Regions from separate parts of the Vibrio sp. 2433-A1 genome, predicted to be linked through region 1. Evidence: predicted binding sites of a transcription regulator. Region 1 holds the regulator's gene; each other region holds the start of a gene.
What was found. The regulator MetJ, encoded in region 1, represses methionine synthesis genes. The targets are predictions, from matches to a motif close to TTAGACNTNTANANGTCTAA.

Region 1 (5,878 bases):
CAGTAATCATCGGCAATCTGGATAAGTTCATCGCGTGAAGCATCAATACAGGTTAGGTGCGGTGCTGCTACGAGACCAGTTTGATCTTTGATTTCTTTGATGATTGAATGAGTTCTGTCGCGCTCACCTGAGTTGGCACCGTAAGTAACAGAAACAAATTTAGGTTTGAGAGTTTTTAAGCGGTGCACTGAATTCCACAGAGTCTCTTCCATTTTTTCACTGCTTGGCGGAAAAAACTCAAATGACACATTGATATTGTCAGACAGCTCAGCAATATTCTGATTTAAAGCGTCAATATGACTAGCGTGTGTGTATCCCATCTTACTCTCCATGTGGCCATCAGTGCCAAAACTCAAAAACTTGAATCGACGTTTAGACGTCTATATGTCTACAGAATGTATTGAATACGATTTAATGTCAACCGTACGATTATGAATTTTTCTCAAGTTAATTATGAAGGGAGTTTAAGTTGAGTTTAAATCGATTGATGATGATTGAGTAAGAGTATTAGGCGCAGTGATGACTGCGCCTATTTTGCTTAAAGTAAGCTAGAAAGAAGATTGAGATCTGATTGAATGGCGCCCGCAGTCACTTCTCTACCTGCACCAGGACCACGGATAACCAGTGGGTTATCTTTGTACCATTTACTTTCAATCGCGAAGATGTTGTCACATGGTAAGAGGTTGGCTAACGCATGCTCTTTATTTAGTGCTTCTACACCTACAGTAGCCGTTCCATTTTTTTCTAAGCGTGCGACATACCTTAAGACCTTATCGTCGCGCTGAGCTTTTTCTAGGCGCTCTGCGAGTAGCTCGCTTAGTCGTTGGCTTTTATCGAAGAACTCATCTAAAGAGATGTCGGCAAGCTCTGCTGGAACTAGGCTTTCAACTTTGACTGATTCTGGCTCTAACGAAAGCCCAGATTCACGAGCGAGGATGACCAGCTTGCGCATTACGTCAGAACCATCGAGGTCACTGCGTGGATCTGGTTCAGTAAGGCCTTGTTGCCAAGCTAAGTCGACAAGTTCTGCAAATGGAATCGTGCCATCATACTGCTGGAATAGCCATGAAAGTGTTCCTGAGAAGATGCCTGAAAGTGCAGTAATGTCATCACCACTTTCGCGCAGGTCACGCACGGTATGGTTAATTGGTAGACCTGCACCAACAGTCGCATTGTATAACCAGTGACGATTAATTTTCGCAAATGCATCTTGTACTTGGTGGTAGTACTCACTTGATGCTGAGCCTGCGACTTTATTGGCCGAGATTAAGTGCATGCCTTGCTCGGCAATTTCAAGATAGCGACTCGCTAGAGTTTGGCTTGCAGTTACATCAAGTACAACGACGTCATCGTAACCTTGTAGAGCACCTAGTTGTTCAATCCAGTTGTTACCTTCGTGGCTGACTGACTCTTCATCAAAATGCGCTGCCACTTTACTTGCATCAATACCGTTTGAATCGAGCCAATAGGTCTGACTATCGACAACCGCGACAAGTTCGAAATTCATGCCGTGGCGCTTGTCTAGTTCATTTTTCTGCTCAGTAAACAGCTCAATCCAACTTGAACCGATATTGCCTTTGCCACACAGCGCGATCGCAACACGCTTTTGCGCTTGGAATAGTTGGCTATGAATTGATTTAACCAGGGGATTGGTGTCTGTAGTACGTATTACCGCGACTAAGCTTAAGCGAGACAATGATTCAGAGATGAATTCAATTGGTGCGTTCTTTAGCTGCTGGTAGAAACCGTAGCAATGATTGGCATTGGTTGTTACACCTGCACCAACTGCAGCCACCATTGAGTAGCCTTCTTTAAGCTTAATTTCGGCTTCAATAGCAGCATCTTGCAAGTACTCTAGTGCTCCGCCAGCGATCTCTGCGGTGTAGGCTAAACGCAGACATTGCTGATCAGGCTGTGACTCGTAAGTGAGCGGCTCTAGCTGGGCACGTTTAAGGCTAGTTAGTACCTCATTTTCGACACGTTGGAAGTCGTGACCAGAAGCAAAGTTAAGTTCAATTAGAAGTACTTCATCAAGTGACGAAATAATTTTGGCTCCGCGGCCTGATGCCAGTACACGTTCAATACGGGTTGAGCCAGACTCTGGCTGGTAGCTGCAACGTAGGTGCAGATCCATAGTGCTTTGCGCGACAGGCTGCAATGTACGGCTGTGTAAAACCGGAGCTGCTAGACGTGCCAACTCACTGGCTTCATCTAAACGTAATAAAGGTAATAGACAGGCATCAGAGACTAAGCGAGGATCTGCGCTGTAAACACCGGCTACATCGCTCCAAATTGTCACTCGGCTTGCTTCGGCTAATGCACCGATTACTGTCGCTGAGTAATCGGAACCATTACGGCCAAGCAATACAGTATGGCCTTGGCTATCTTGAGCCATAAAGCCAGTAATGACGATACGATGGTGGGAATGTTGTGCTAAGACTTCTTTAATCAATGGATAAGACGTACCAAATTCAACCTCCGGCTGAGTGCCTGCTTCTGCGCGAAGAAATGCGCGCGCATCTTGAGCTACAGCAGGTAATTGGTTTTGATTTAGCAAAGCAGACAGTAAGCGTGATGACCACATTTCACCGTGACCAAGAACTGCTGCTTTTTCAGCTTCTGTGAGCGGATAGGTGAGTTCACCAAGGGTGCTAAATTCATCACGTAGGGGTGCTAGAAGTTGCTCGCGCTCTTCACCACTTAGCAGCGCTTCGACCAGTTCAATCTGAAATTGACGTAGGCTTTGAAGCTCTTCATGGGCAAGGCGGCCATCTTTACTCAACGCTTCTAAAAAGGCGATGAGGCGGTTAGTTGTTTTACCGGCCGCGGAGACCACAATTAGGTCATCAGGCTTTGAGTATTCTTTAAGTATTCCCACTACGCGGCGGTAGCACTCAGGGTCTGCTAAGCTGCTGCCACCAAATTTATGTAGCTGACGCTCGATAGACATTAGAATGCCTCCTTAGCTTTAGCAAATGCCTGTTGAAGGTCTTCAATTAAGTCATCTGCATCTTCTAAACCGACTGATAAGCGAAGCAGTTGTTGAGATACTCCTGCTTCGGCAAGTGCTTCTTCACCCATTGCACGGTGAGTCATAGAGGCAGGGTGGCAAATTAGGCTTTCTACACCACCAAGTGACTCGGCGAGTGAGAACAAAGCCAGTTCACCAACAAAGTATTTCAATTGTTCAAAGCTACCGGCGAACTCAAAACTGAGCATAGAACCAAAGCCTGACTGCTGCTTTTTAGCAATCTCGTGACCAGGGTGTTCCGGTAGGCTTGGGTGATAGATGCTACCAACTAACTCTTGAGTTTGTAGATAGCTTAAGATCTTACTTGAGCTTTCCTCGTGCACTTTCATACGCGCGCCTAAAGTGCGAATACCACGTAGCGTCATGTAGCTATCAAACGGTGTGCCCGTTGCGCCGATGCAGTTGCCCCACCAAGCTAGCTCTTCAGCATGCTCTTCAGTTTTAGTGATTACCACGCCACCAATCACATCAGAGTGGCCGTTGATGTATTTCGTTGTTGAGTGGATAACAAAGTCAGCGCCAAGCTCTAAAGGCTTTTGGAACACAGGTGTCAAAAAGGTGTTGTCGACAGCAACCAAAGCACCGACTTGTTTGGCTTGTTCACACACCTTCGCAATATCAACCACTCGTACGAGTGGGTTAGAAGGAGTCTCTAACAGAATTAATTTAGGCTTTTTCGCGATAGCGGCGGCGAAGGCTTGCTGATCGGATTGATCAACAAACTTGACTTTGAAATCACCTTTATTGGCACGGGTGTTAAATAGACGGTAAGTACCGCCGTAACAGTCATGCGGTGCCACGATAAGGTCATCTGGGCCTAAGAAAGCGGATACCCAAAGGTTAAGTGCTGAGGTGCCACAGTTGGTGACGACAGCGCCTTTACCAGACTCTAACTCGAACAGAGCGGTTTCAAGTAAACCACGGTTTGGGTTGCCTGAGCGGGTATAGTCGTATTTTGGTACTTCGCCAAATGCCGGGAAGCCATAGTTGGTCGATAGGTAGATTGGTGGAACCACTGCGTGATGCTGAGTGTCAGACTCGATACCAGTACGTACCGCGATTGTGGCTGGTTTGCGGGTGCTCATAAGTGTTTCCTTTCGAACTTTAGTGACTTCTAGTAGGGAATACGCTATACCTGTTGGTTGTTAGATATATGTTATTCCAATCGATATCTGTCCACTTTACTTGTCATTTTTGTGGCCGTCAACACTTCTAGACGTCTATATGTCTTTGCTTATGGCCATAAATCCCGCTAAAATTGCGTTTTCTAATTTCAAACATAAATATTTACAAAAGGTGCGCAATGGCAGATTGGAATGGCGAATACATAAGCCCATATGCTGAACATGGAAAGAAAAGCGAACAAGTAAAGAAGATTACCGTTTCTATTCCATTGAAAGTATTGAAGGTATTGACTGATGAGCGTACGCGTCGTCAGATTAATAACCTCCGCCACGCAACCAATAGCGAGCTATTGTGTGAAGCATTTCTTCATGCTTACACAGGCCAACCATTGCCGACGGATGAAGATTTACGTAAAGATCGCCCAGACGATATTCCTGCTGAAGTGAAAAAACTGATGACAGAGATGGGTATTGAATTCGAAGCGTTTGACGAAGAATAATAAAAACCACAAGCACCTTAGTTTTTCGCTGTGAGCCAATACTGAATAGATACAAAAAAACCGCTCTCCATTGGAGAGCGGTTTTTTATTGTCCATGATTAAAGCGGATTAGCTTGCCATGTAGTTTTCTGGCATCTCGATACGAGCAACACCTGAATCAACCGCTGCTTGAGCTACCGCTTTCGCTACGCGAGGCAGTAAACGCGAGTCCATTGGTTTTGGAATAATGTAACCAGGGCCGAACGAAAGCGCGTCAACACCTGCTGCTGCCAGTACTTCTGTTGGCACTTCTTCTTTAGCTAGTTGACGAATTGCATCCACCGCTGCCAGTTTCATTTCATCGTTAATTTCACTTGCGCGTACGTCAAGAGCGCCACGGAAGATGAATGGGAAACAAAGTACGTTGTTAACTTGGTTCGGGTAATCGCTGCGACCCGTACCCATGATTAGATCGTCACGCACTTCGTGAGCGAGTTCTGGCTTGATCTCTGGATCTGGGTTCGAACATGCGAATACAACAGGCTTGTCAGCCATTAGCTTAAGCGCTTCTGGTGACAGTAGGTTAGGACCCGATACACCCAAGAACAGATCTGCCCCTTCAATCACGTCTTCTAGCGTGCGCTTATCTGTGTTGTTAGCGAACAGTTGTTTATATTCGTTCAGGTCGTCACGACGAGTGTGAATGACACCCTTACGGTCAAGCATGTAGATTTTTTCGCGCATTGCGCCACATTTGATCAGTAGCTCCATACATGCAACAGCAGCAGCGCCAGCACCCAGACACACAATTGTTGCTTCTTCTAATTTTTTGCCTTGTAACTCAATCGCATTAAGCATACCGGCAGCCGTTACAATCGCCGTACCGTGTTGGTCATCGTGGAATACAGGTACATCACAACGCTCGATAAGCTGCTTTTCAATTTCAAAACAATCAGGTGCTTTGATGTCTTCTAGGTTAATACCACCAAAGGTGTCAGCGATGTTTGCCACAGTATCAACAAACTCTTCGATAGTGCGGTGTTTTACTTCAATATCAATTGAGTCTAAACCTGCAAAACGTTTGAATAGAAGTGATTTACCTTCCATTACTGGTTTTGATGCTAGAGGACCTAAGTTACCTAGACCAAGAATGGCAGTGCCGTTTGAGATAACTGCAACCATATTTCCTTTCGAAGTGTACTTGTAAACGTTATCGGCGTTTTGCGCGATTTCACGTACAGGTT
Region 2 (5,878 bases), on a different contig from region 1:
TAGCTGGGCTGGCTATTTACAAGGGACATGGTTGAATCGCTTACCTAGAGTACAAAGTTGGTTGAAAGCTGTTCCTGCAAATCGCATGACTCAAGTAGATACTTTACTTGGAAAACATGGCCTCGTAGCTCTGTTTAGTGCGCGTTTTATTCCTGTTGTACGTTCATTGCTCCCTCTGATGATGGGAATGCGTGCGAATAAAGTGAATAAATTCCATTATTTCTCTTGGTTGAGTGCGATTTTATGGACGTTTCTGCTATGTTCTTTTGGCATGCTGCTACCGTTACTGCCTGAAACCATGAGCAAGTACATTACAGCAGGGCTTATGGCGGCGCCCGTTATTACGCTATGTCTAGCCATAACTAGCTTTGTGATTCTTAAAATTAGAAGGGCGAATACTAAACAGGTTAAAGTCGAAGCGGTACAAAAATAACGACAGACTAAGCTAGTTCAGAGTTTTTACGATATAAAAAAGGTAGTCATTCTAGGCTACCTTTTTTCATTGTTCTGAGATTTACGACTCTTGTTCTGTGGCGCTGCTCTCTGAGTCCATCTCTTTTTGCGCGAGCTTGGCTTTTTCGATCATTGGGGTAATGGTTGACCCTTGAACGAGGATGGAGAATACGACGACCGAGTAGGTCATAACCAAGATGATTTCTTTTACGTCGATGAGCTTATCTTGAATCACCCAAATGCCGGAAGGAATCGATAGCGCCATAGCTAATGCAAGACCACCACGTAGTCCGCCCCAAGTTAAGATTCTAACTGACCAAGGGTTATATTTACGGTAGCACTTAAACCCTATGTAGGATAAGAATACGCTAAGGTAGCGGGAAGCAAGTACCAGTGGAATCGAAAACGCCATTAAAATCCAGTCTTCTTTGTGGAATTCGAACAGTAGCATCGACATTCCGATTAATAGGAAGAGTACCCCATTGAGGAATTCATCGATTAGTTCCCAGAACTGGTCTAGGTGATCTTCACTTTTTTTGGAGAAACCGGTAAAGCGAGTCCAGTTACCAATCATGATACCTGAAACTACCATAGCTAGTGGACCTGACACATGTAGCACCTCAGCGAAAGCATAGCCAGCGGTTGGAATACCAATTGTGAGTAGAAGATCCATTGAGTGGTCATCAGTAGCACTAATCAAGTAGTGGAATATAAGACCTAATACGAAGCCATAGGCTATACCACCAAGAGCTTCTTGGGCGAATAACATAGTAACGCTACTAATTGTTGGTGCTTCTGTTCCAAAAGCTATGGTGAAGATGGTGACAAAAATGACCAAACCAAAACCATCATTGAATAAAGACTCGCCTTCAATTTGGGTAGAAATACGCTTTGGAGCTTTGAGCTTTTTAACAATAGCCAAAACTGCAATTGGGTCAGTCGGTGAAATCAAGGCACCAAACAGTAAGCAGTAGACCAAATCAAATTGGATGCCGATGAACTGACAGAATCCGTAGAGTACGAAACCAATAAAGAAAGTCGAAAATAGCGTTGCGGCTAATGCTAAAATCGCAATTTCCCATTTTTGATCTTTTAAGTGTGGCAATTTGATTCCCAAACCGCCAGCAAATAGTAAGAAGCCTAAGATGCCTTTAAGCAAGAAGTCTTCAAAATTGATGCTTGCAACAGTTTGGGATGCAATCTCTGCTAATTGAAACCAATTATTCTGACCTGCAATTAGGATGATTAGGGAAAGCATCATTGAGCCTGCGGTAATTGCAATGGTGGTTTGCATTTTACCTATCTTACTGTTTACAAAAGCAATCAACATAGCCGCAGCAGACAGAAAGCAAAGCGTGTAATAGACTGACATTAGACTTTTACCATGTAACAAAATATGAATAGGAATTTTCTGATGAGTTTGTTCAAATAGCAAACATTATTTGTCAGCTTTAAGTCATCAATTTCCTTATTTAGACGTCTAGACTCCTTTTTAATGTGTGATAGGATGGAATGATAACTAAAGGAATGAGGCTGTACTGTGGGAAGTAATGTAAGGCAACAGATTGAAGCTCAATTAAAGCAACGTATTCTCTTGATCGATGGTGGTATGGGCACCATGATCCAAGACTATAAACTTGAAGAGCATGATTATCGTGGAGAGCGTTTTGCTGATTGGCATTGCGATTTGAAAGGTAATAATGACCTTTTGGTACTGTCTCAATCAAAGCTGATTAAAGATATCCATCTTGAATATCTAGAAGCCGGCGCAGATATTCTTGAAACCAACACATTTAACGCGACCACTATCGCGATGGCTGACTATGATATGGAAAGCCTCAGTGAAGAGATTAACTTTGCGGCCGCTAAGTTAGCGCGTGAAGCTGCGGATGAGTGGACGGCGAAAACACCAGATAAGCCTCGTTACGTTGCTGGCGTACTTGGTCCAACTAACCGCACATGTTCTATCTCACCAGATGTAAACGATCCTGGTTATCGTAACGTCAGCTTTGATGAGCTTGTGGCGGCATATTCTGAGTCAACCCGAGCACTGATCAAAGGTGGCTCCGACCTTATTTTAATCGAGACTATTTTCGATACGCTTAATGCTAAAGCATGTGCCTTTGCCGTTGACTCGGTATTCGAAGAGTTAGGTATTGCTCTTCCAGTGATGATTTCCGGTACGATTACCGACGCATCAGGTCGTACACTCTCCGGTCAAACGACAGAAGCTTTTTATAACTCTCTACGTCACGTGCAGCCAATTTCATTTGGTCTTAACTGTGCTCTTGGCCCAGATGAACTTCGTCCTTATGTCGAAGAGCTCTCCCGCATATCTGAGTCGTTTGTCTCTGCGCACCCTAATGCTGGTTTACCGAATGCATTTGGTGAGTATGACTTGACTCCTGAAGATATGGCCATTCACGTTAAAGAGTGGGCGCACAGCGGCTTCTTAAACCTTATTGGTGGTTGTTGTGGTACAACCCCAGAGCATATTCGCCAAATGGCCCAAGCTGTAGCTGAGATCACTCCTAGAGAATTACCTGATCTAGTGACCGCTTGTCGTTTATCCGGTTTAGAGCCACTAACCATCGAAAAAGAAACGCTATTTATTAACGTTGGTGAGCGTACCAATGTGACGGGTTCTGCTCGTTTTAAGCGTCTGATTAAAGAAGAGCTTTATGATGAAGCGCTGGAGGTTGCTCGTCAGCAAGTTGAAAACGGTGCTCAGATCATCGATATCAATATGGATGAAGGCATGCTTGATGCGGAAGCCTGTATGGTGCGCTTCCTTAATCTATGTGCGTCAGAGCCTGAGATTTCGAAAGTTCCAATCATGGTCGACTCTTCTAAATGGGAAGTTATCGAGGCTGGCCTCAAATGCATTCAAGGCAAAGGCATCGTTAACTCTATCTCGTTAAAAGAGGGTAAAGAGAAGTTTGTCGAACAAGCGAAGCTGATCCGTCGTTATGGTGCTGCGGTTATCGTGATGGCATTTGACGAAGTCGGTCAGGCCGAAACGCGTGAGCGTAAGTTAGAAATCTGTACCAACGCGTATCGAATCTTAGTTGATGAAGTGGGCTTCCCACCGGAAGATATTATTTTTGACCCGAATATCTTTGCCGTCGCGACAGGTATTGAAGAACACAACAACTACGCCGTTGATTTTATTGAAGCGGTTGCAGATATTAAACGCGATTTACCACATGCAATGATTTCTGGTGGTGTCTCAAACGTTTCGTTCTCATTCCGAGGCAATAACTACGTCCGTGAAGCGATTCATGCGGTGTTCTTATACCACTGTTTCAAGAACGGTATGGACATGGGCATCGTTAACGCAGGTCAGCTTGAAATTTACGACAACGTGCCAGATAAGCTGCGTGAGGCGGTAGAAGATGTGGTTCTTAACCGTCGTGATGATGCGACTGAACGACTGCTTGATATCGCTGCGGAATATGCAGGTAAAGGTGTCGGTAAAGCAGAGGATGTTTCTGCACTTGAGTGGCGTACATGGCCAGTAGAGAAGCGCCTTGAACATGCATTGGTGAAAGGCATTACCGAGTACATTGTTGATGACACCGAAGAGGCGCGTGTTAATGCAGCTAAGCCACTAGAGGTGATTGAAGGCCCTCTAATGGATGGCATGAACGTTGTCGGTGACCTGTTTGGTGAAGGCAAGATGTTCTTACCACAGGTTGTGAAATCAGCGCGTGTAATGAAGCAGGCGGTTGCTCACCTAGAACCTTATATCAACAAGGAGAAGCAAGCTGGCTCTACAAATGGAAAAATTTTGTTAGCGACGGTAAAAGGCGATGTGCACGATATCGGTAAAAATATCGTTGGTGTGGTTCTGCAATGTAATAATTACGAAATTATCGACCTTGGTGTGATGGTGCCTTGTGAGAAGATCCTAAAAGTTGCTAAAGAAGAGAACGTCGACATCATTGGTCTATCTGGCTTGATTACTCCATCACTGGATGAAATGGTGCATGTTGCTAAAGAGATGGAGCGCCTTGAGTTTGATCTGCCGCTACTGATTGGTGGTGCAACGACCTCGAAAGCGCATACTGCGGTAAAAATTGAGCAGAACTACAGCAAGCCAGTCGTATATGTAAATAATGCTTCACGTGCGGTAGGTGTGTGTACCTCACTGCTATCTGACGAACTTCGCCCGGCATTTGTTGAAAAGCTCGATGCAGATTATGAACGTGTGCGTGATCAGCATAACCGTAAAAAGCCCCGCACTAAGCCAGTAACACTAGAGCAAGCGCGTGCCAACAAGGTTGATATTGATTGGGACAACTACACTCCGCCAGTGCCAGCTAAGCCGGGTGTACATGTGTTTGATGATTTTGATATCGCGACACTACGCAACTACATTGACTGGACGCCATTCTTTATGACTTGGTCGCTGGTGGGGAAATATCCTAAGATCTTTGAACATGAAGAAGTAGGCGAAGAAGCTCAACGCTTATTTAAAGATGCCAATGAGTTGCTAGACCGTGTTGAGAAAGAAGGCTTAATGCAAGCGCGTGGTATGTGTGCATTATTCCCAGCTGCAAGTGTTGGTGATGATATTGAAGTCTACACCGATGAGTCGCGTACTGAAGTGGCTAAAGTGTTGTGTAATCTGCGTCAGCAAACTGAAAAACCAAAAGGCTTCAATTACTGCTTGTCTGATTACATTGCACCGAAAGAGTCAGGTAAGAAAGATTGGATTGGTGCCTTTGCCGTCACTGGTGGTATCAATGAGCGTGAGTTGGCCGATGAGTACAAAGCCCAAGGTGATGACTACAATGCGATTATGATTCAGGCGGTTGCCGACCGATTAGCAGAAGCATTTGCAGAGTGTCTACATGAGCGTGTGCGTAAAGAAATCTGGGGTTATGCCGCTGACGAGAACTTGTCGAACGAAGAGCTGATTCGTGAGAAATACCAAGGCATTCGCCCAGCACCAGGCTATCCAGCTTGCCCAGAACACACAGAGAAAGGCCCTTTGTGGGAGCTGATGAAGGTAGAAGAGACGATCGGTATGACCCTCACGTCGAGTTATGCAATGTACCCTGGTGCATCTGTGTCGGGTTGGTACTTCTCTCACCCTGATTCACGTTACTTTGCGATCGCTCAGATCCAGCATGATCAAGTTGAGAGCTACGCTGATCGTAAAGGTTGGGATATGCTTGAGGCTGAGAAGTGGCTTGGGCCAAACATTAATGGTTAGAGCTGAAGGCTAGAACAAGTAAAAGCGCAGTTATTACGACTGCGCTTTTTTGTATCAGCTAATTGGTACTAGATTAGAATGGTTGCTAAACCTAAGAACACCGATAGACCAATCACATCGGTTACCGTGGTTAGCGCCATACCGCCAGCAAGGGCAGGGTCGATATTCATCTTCTTTAACAGAATAGGGATGGTTACCCCAGCG
Region 3 (5,878 bases), on a different contig from region 1:
AAGGTCTGAAACTGGCAGGTCTAGCGGTTGTTGCTGTATCAGCACTTCTAGCTTGGACAATTGTTCCTGAAGACGGTGTTCTACGTTCAGCAACAGGTACAGTGGCTGGCTCACCATTCCTGAAAAGTATCGTAGCGTTTATCTTCGTATTCTTTGCAGTTCCAGGTTTCGTTTACGGTAAAGTAACAGGCTCAATGAAGACTGACCGTGACGTGATTGATGCAATGGCGAAGTCAATGTCTTCTATGGGCATGTACATCGTACTAGTATTCTTTGCAGCTCAGTTTGTTGCCTTCTTCAAGTGGACGAACTTTGGTCAGGTATTCGCAGTAGCGGGAGCAAGCTTCCTACAGGAAATTGGTCTAACAGGCCCAATGTTGTTCTTCGCATTTATCCTAATGTGTGGCTTCATTAACCTAATGATCGGTTCAGCATCAGCTCAGTGGGCTGTAACAGCGCCAATCTTCGTTCCAATGCTAATGCTAGTTGGCTACGCGCCAGAAACGATTCAGGCGGCTTACCGTATAGGTGATTCAACGACTAACATCATCACTCCAATGATGAGCTACTTCGGTCTAATCCTGGCGGTAGCGACTCGTTACATGAAGAATCTAGGTATCGGTACGCTAATCGCAACCATGCTACCTTATTCAATCTGCTTCATCGTAGGTTGGAGTGTGTTGTTCTACGCTTGGGTATTCGTATTCGGTCTACCTGTTGGTCCTGGTGCGGCAACGTACTACACGCCTTAATCTATGTAGATAGCCTATATTTAAAAGCCAGAGCCTTTGCTCTGGCTTTTTTATTTTTAAGCGTAGTTAGCAACAGAATTGACAAGTGATGGCGCTGAACTTTACTTATCTTATGGATGAAATTTTTTGGGGATGAATCATTGGTAAGAGTATCGCTATGCCTAAGCCTGTGTTTTTTACTAGTGCCTTAGTCTAAGAGTTGAAAAATTATGATTAGGCGTTTTACTTTATCGGTATTAGGTTGCCTGTTCTCGTTCAATGTATCGAGTATGCCCCCTATACAGTTAGTTACGCTCGACTACCCTCCCTATATTGTCACTCATGACGGAGAGCTATCCGGTGTGGCTATAGAACTGGTGGAGTCGGTGTTTGAAGAGTTAAATGTTCCGATATCGATAGAAGTGCTGCCATGGGCGAGAGCATTGAGTAATGTCCAGTTTGGGCGTGCTGATGTCTGGGTTAATAATGATTTTGGTGCTCGCAGCATCATGGCCAGTGAGCAAATGGAAGATATCTTGGAGATATTATCTCCGCCTATTGAGGCGACGCCAAGCTATATCGCTTTTTCGAAACTCAAAGAGCATGCGTGGCTACGGGATAGATTCGATGAAGTACTACGAGACATGAAAGAAGATGGCCGCTATGAGGCGATCATTGATCGCTATTTCGAACGCTTAAAAGAGCGTGAGGTAAGAGAAAAGGACTGACGTATTAACGACAGCCCTTGTTGTTTATGTAAGCGAGTAAGTGATTACCAACCTTTAACTACGCCACCTTGGAAGATGTCTGATGCCGCAGAGTAAACTTCTTCAGTTTGGTACGCTTTAACGAAATTAACTACGTTTTCAGCTTGTGCGTTGTCTTCACGTGCAACGATGAGGTTTACATACGGAGACTCTTTATCTTCAACAAAAATGCCATCTTTTTGTGGAGTTAGGTTGATAGAGCTAGCGTAAGTTGTGTTGATTACAGCAAGAGCTACGTCATCTAAAGAACGAGGAAGCTGAGCAGCGTCTAGTTCAACAATCGTGATGTTCTTAGGGTTTTCTACGATGTCACGAACCGTTGCAAGAAGGCCAGCTCCTTCACGTAGTTTAAGTAGACCTTGTTGCTCAAGTAATAGTAGAGAGCGACCTAGGTTAGTTGGATCGTTTGGTACTGCGATGCGAGCGCCATCTTGGATCTCATCAACCGATTTTACTTGCTTAGAGTAACCAGCAATTGGGTATACAAATGTATTGCCCGCGATAGTTAGCTTGTAACCACGGTCAGCTACTTGCTGATCTAGGTATGGCTTATGTTGGAATGCGTTGATGTCGATTGAACCGTCATCCAGTGCTGCGTTTGGCGTTACGTAATCCGTGAAAGTAACAAGCTCCACATCTAGGCCATACTTCTCTTTAGCCACTTTTGCTGCAACTTCAGCAACCTGTGCTTCAGCACCCGCCATTACACCTACTTTTATTTTGCTTGTGTCGGCTTCTTTTTCGCCACAACCCGCTAGAACTAGTACAGACGCTGCTGCTGCTATAGTCAAAAGACCTTTAATACTGAATTTCATCACTATCTCCTTATGAATAATCTTTGAATTTGTTATATTTTTATCGGTGATCAACGCGACGAACAATCGCATCACCGATAGATTGAATGATTTGCACGAGTACGATTAACATCACAACTGTCACTGCCATAATCACGACATCATAGCGGTGGAAGCCGTATCGAATCGCGACGTCGCCTAGACCACCGCCGCCTACTGTACCTGCCATTGCAGAGTAGCTGACTAGCGTCACTAGGGTAATCGTTACCGAGTTAACAATCGTAGGCATCGCTTCAGGAAGCAGTACCTTAGAAATAATTTGCATTGGTGTTGCGCCCATAGACTGCGCTGCTTCAACCAAGCCCGTCGGAACTTCTAACAAAGCACCTTCAATCAGACGCGCAACAAATGGGATTGCGCCAATCGTGAGCGGTACGATTGCTGCTGTGGTGCCGATAAAGGTACCCACTAACAGCTTAGTCACCGGAATGATTGCTACCATCAGTACTAAGAATGGTACTGAGCGGCCTATGTTGACCACAGCACCAAGAATCCCATTAAGTTTGGTATTCTCAAGTAGTCCGCCTTTCTTGGTAATATGAAGAATAACACCGAGTGGAATACCCACCGCAAAGCCAACGATACCTGCGACTGCAACCATGTAGAGTGTTTCCCACGTTGCACCAAGCAATAGGTTGCTGTTGAGGCTCAGCCACTGTGAAATTTCATTAAAGGACATAACCTAGCACCTCTACTTTTACATTGTGCTCACGCAGGAACTCAATCGCTGCATTGTCATCTTGTTCATTACCAAACAGCTCAGCCACCATCATGCCGAACTTAACGCCGCCAGCGTAATCGAGATCCGAGCTTAGGATGCTCACATCAATATTGAACTTACGAGCAATCTGAGTCATTAAAGGCGCATCAACGGTCGCACCAGTAAACTCTAAACGAACAAGTGGGTAGCTTCCTTCAACACGAGTTTCTTGTAGTCGAGCCTGGTAATCTTCAGGAATCGATAGATCGAGTGTCGAGCGAATAAATTGGTGTGCCAGCTCTGTTTTAGGGTGCGCGAAAATCTCGCCAACGGTACCTTTCTCAACCAATTCACCGCCACCAATGATTGCTACTTCATGACAGATGCTTTTTACTACATCCATTTCGTGAGTGATGAGCAGAATGGTGATATTTAACTTACGATTGATCTCTTTCAGCAACTCTAGAATCGATTGAGTTGTTGCCGGATCAAGTGCGCTGGTCGCTTCGTCACACAGAAGCACCTTAGGATCAGACGCTAGAGCGCGGGCAATCGCAACACGTTGCTTCTGGCCGCCACTTAAGTTGGCTGGGTAGCTTTCATGCTTATCAGCTAAGCCCACCAGTTTTAGCAACTCAGTCACTTTTGCTGAAATATGGCCCTTATCTTTACCTGCTAGCTCTAAAGGTAGTGCGACGTTGTCAAACACGGTACGTGAAGAGAGCAAGTTAAAGTGCTGGAAAATCATACCGATGTTACGGCGAGCTTCACACAGCTCCGATTTTGATAGCTTAGTGAGATCCACACCATCAACAATAATAGAACCCGTTGTAGGGGCTTCTAGCATGTTTACACAACGAATAAGTGTACTTTTCCCTGCTCCTGACGAGCCAATAACACCAAAGATATTTCCCTGTGGGATCTGTAGGTTAATCTCTTTCAAGGCATGGATTTCCTTAGTACCTTGATAGAACACCTTATTTACTTGATTAATTTCAATCATCGAGAAACTCGTTTCAGCTTAGGAGCAGTAGATTATTTTGAACTATATCTCATTTACTAGAGGATGCTATGGCTTTGTGCGAAAGCTGTCAATAGATATTTTTACGTCTAGACGTCTAAACGTATTATTGACCAAATCAATTTGTCATTAGATAGAGATTTCGGCAATAAGCGTTAAGTTTGGTTACCAGAATATCGCTAGATTAACCAACCTGTTCCTTGCTATGACTGAGGGTTTGCCGCGCTTGATAAGATGGCATATTGCAACGACTTGGGTATAATCTTCTTTATATAAAGCAAATAACGAGAAGCATATTTTGGCGAAACCAGCAGTCTTTTTAGATCGTGATGGCGTGATTAACGTAGATCATGGCTATGTACACGATGAGCACGATTTTGAATTTATTGAAAGCGTGTTTGAAGCGACCAAGAAACTGAAAGATATGGGCTACTTACTGGTCTTAGTAACCAACCAGTCAGGTATAGCACGTGGCAAGTTCAGTGAAGATCGCTTCCTAGACTTAACTCAGTGGATGGACTGGAACTTTGTCGATAATGGCGTTGAGTTCGATGGTTTTTACTACTGCCCGCATCATGCTGAACATGGTCAAGGTAAATATAAAGAAGATTGCGATTGTCGTAAGCCAAAGCCAGGTATGTTTATCTCTGCTCGCGATTTCTTAAAAATCGATATGGCTAACTCTGTTATGGTTGGCGATAAAGCTGAAGATATGATGGCAGCCGAAGCCGCTGGCGTTGGGACTAAGATTTTAGTTCGTACAGGTAAGCCAGTGACAGAAAAGGGTGAGACGATAGCATCCGTTGTGCTTGATAGTATTAAAGATGTTCCAGCATTCCTAACTAAATAAGCTCAGATAGGTCGCTACGTGCGACCTTTATTTTCTCTGGAGGTTTTGATGAAGTATCGTGCATTATTAGTCGCTCTTGTCGGAGTGGGTCTTATTGGGTGTTCATACAACGAAGTGGAGCCTAAGAGCGCATACCAAGGTGAGTTTAAAAGCTATGCTTGCCAAGAGGATAAGAGCTTTAAAGTGGCTTATATGCCAAATGACCCCAAAGCGTTATTACGCCTTCCTGAAAATGACTACCGCCTAGTTCGAGTGCGTTCAGGTTCAGGTGTTAAGTATATTCTTGATGACGGTACCTCTGAGACGCTAAATCCAGTGACGCTTTTCACAAAAGGCAATCAAGCTCGCTTAGAGTTAGGGCGCGTCGTTTACAAGAACTGTGTAACCGAAGAATAATAGCCAATCATGACTCGGAGGCAGAATGTTTGCCTCCATTACTTCATATCAGCACCCTAAGTATCTTAAACACCTATGAGCAAAAAACTAACCATTCTTGATATCGCCAAATTGTCTGGCGTTGGTAAATCGACCGTATCACGTGTGTTGACGAACGATCCCAAAGTAAAGCCCGCGACACGAGAAAAAGTCGAACGCGTGATTCAAGAATCCGGTTATGTGCCTTCTAAGTCTGCCCAGTCGATGCGTGGTGGCAGCCAAAAAGTGGTCGGGGTGATTATCTCTCGCTTAGACTCGCCATCTGAGAACAAAGCTGTCGGTAGTATGCTCAACACGCTTTATGCAGCAGGCTATGACGTGGTGATCATGGAAAGCCAATTCGACCGAGATAAGACCAATGATCACCTTGATGTGCTCAAGAAGCGTAATGTCGATGGTGTGATTGTGTTTGGTTTTAGTGATTTTGATATTGATAAGCTCTCCAGCTGGCAAAATCGTAGTGTTGTTATCGCCATGGATACTGATAAAGTTTCTTCGATTAACTACGATAATGCTCTAG

Region 2: metH (methionine synthase) is a predicted target of MetJ. The motif match lies at 1,926-1,945, and genes of this name have one in related genera.
Region 3: metN (methionine ABC transporter ATP-binding protein MetN) is a predicted target of MetJ. The motif match lies at 4,155-4,174, and genes of this name have one in related genera.

Annotation. Positions count from the first base shown of each region.
Region 1 is NZ_JBRESC010000024.1:50,460-56,337, reverse strand. Features, by position in the region: gene metF (methylenetetrahydrofolate reductase) at 1-320, opposite strand, end outside; gene ACU01J_RS18790 (bifunctional aspartate kinase/homoserine dehydrogenase II) at 539-2,950, opposite strand; gene ACU01J_RS18785 (O-succinylhomoserine (thiol)-lyase) at 2,950-4,116, opposite strand; gene metJ (met regulon transcriptional regulator MetJ) at 4,335-4,655, shown strand; gene ACU01J_RS18775 (malic enzyme-like NAD(P)-binding protein) at 4,764-5,878, opposite strand, start outside.
Region 2 is NZ_JBRESC010000003.1:271,422-277,299, reverse strand. Features, by position in the region: gene ACU01J_RS05185 (DedA family protein) at 1-433, shown strand, start outside; gene ACU01J_RS05180 (cation:proton antiporter) at 515-1,825, opposite strand; gene metH (methionine synthase) at 1,994-5,674, shown strand; gene mgtE (magnesium transporter) at 5,743-5,878, opposite strand, start outside.
Region 3 is NZ_JBRESC010000001.1:449,019-454,896, reverse strand. Features, by position in the region: gene ACU01J_RS02150 (AbgT family transporter) at 1-752, shown strand, start outside; gene ACU01J_RS02145 (substrate-binding periplasmic protein) at 962-1,459, shown strand; gene ACU01J_RS02140 (MetQ/NlpA family lipoprotein) at 1,504-2,313, opposite strand; gene ACU01J_RS02135 (methionine ABC transporter permease) at 2,354-3,031, opposite strand; gene metN (methionine ABC transporter ATP-binding protein MetN) at 3,021-4,055, opposite strand; gene gmhB (D-glycero-beta-D-manno-heptose 1,7-bisphosphate 7-phosphatase) at 4,372-4,923, shown strand; gene ACU01J_RS02120 (MliC family protein) at 4,972-5,319, shown strand; gene treR (trehalose operon repressor TreR) at 5,395-5,878, shown strand, end outside.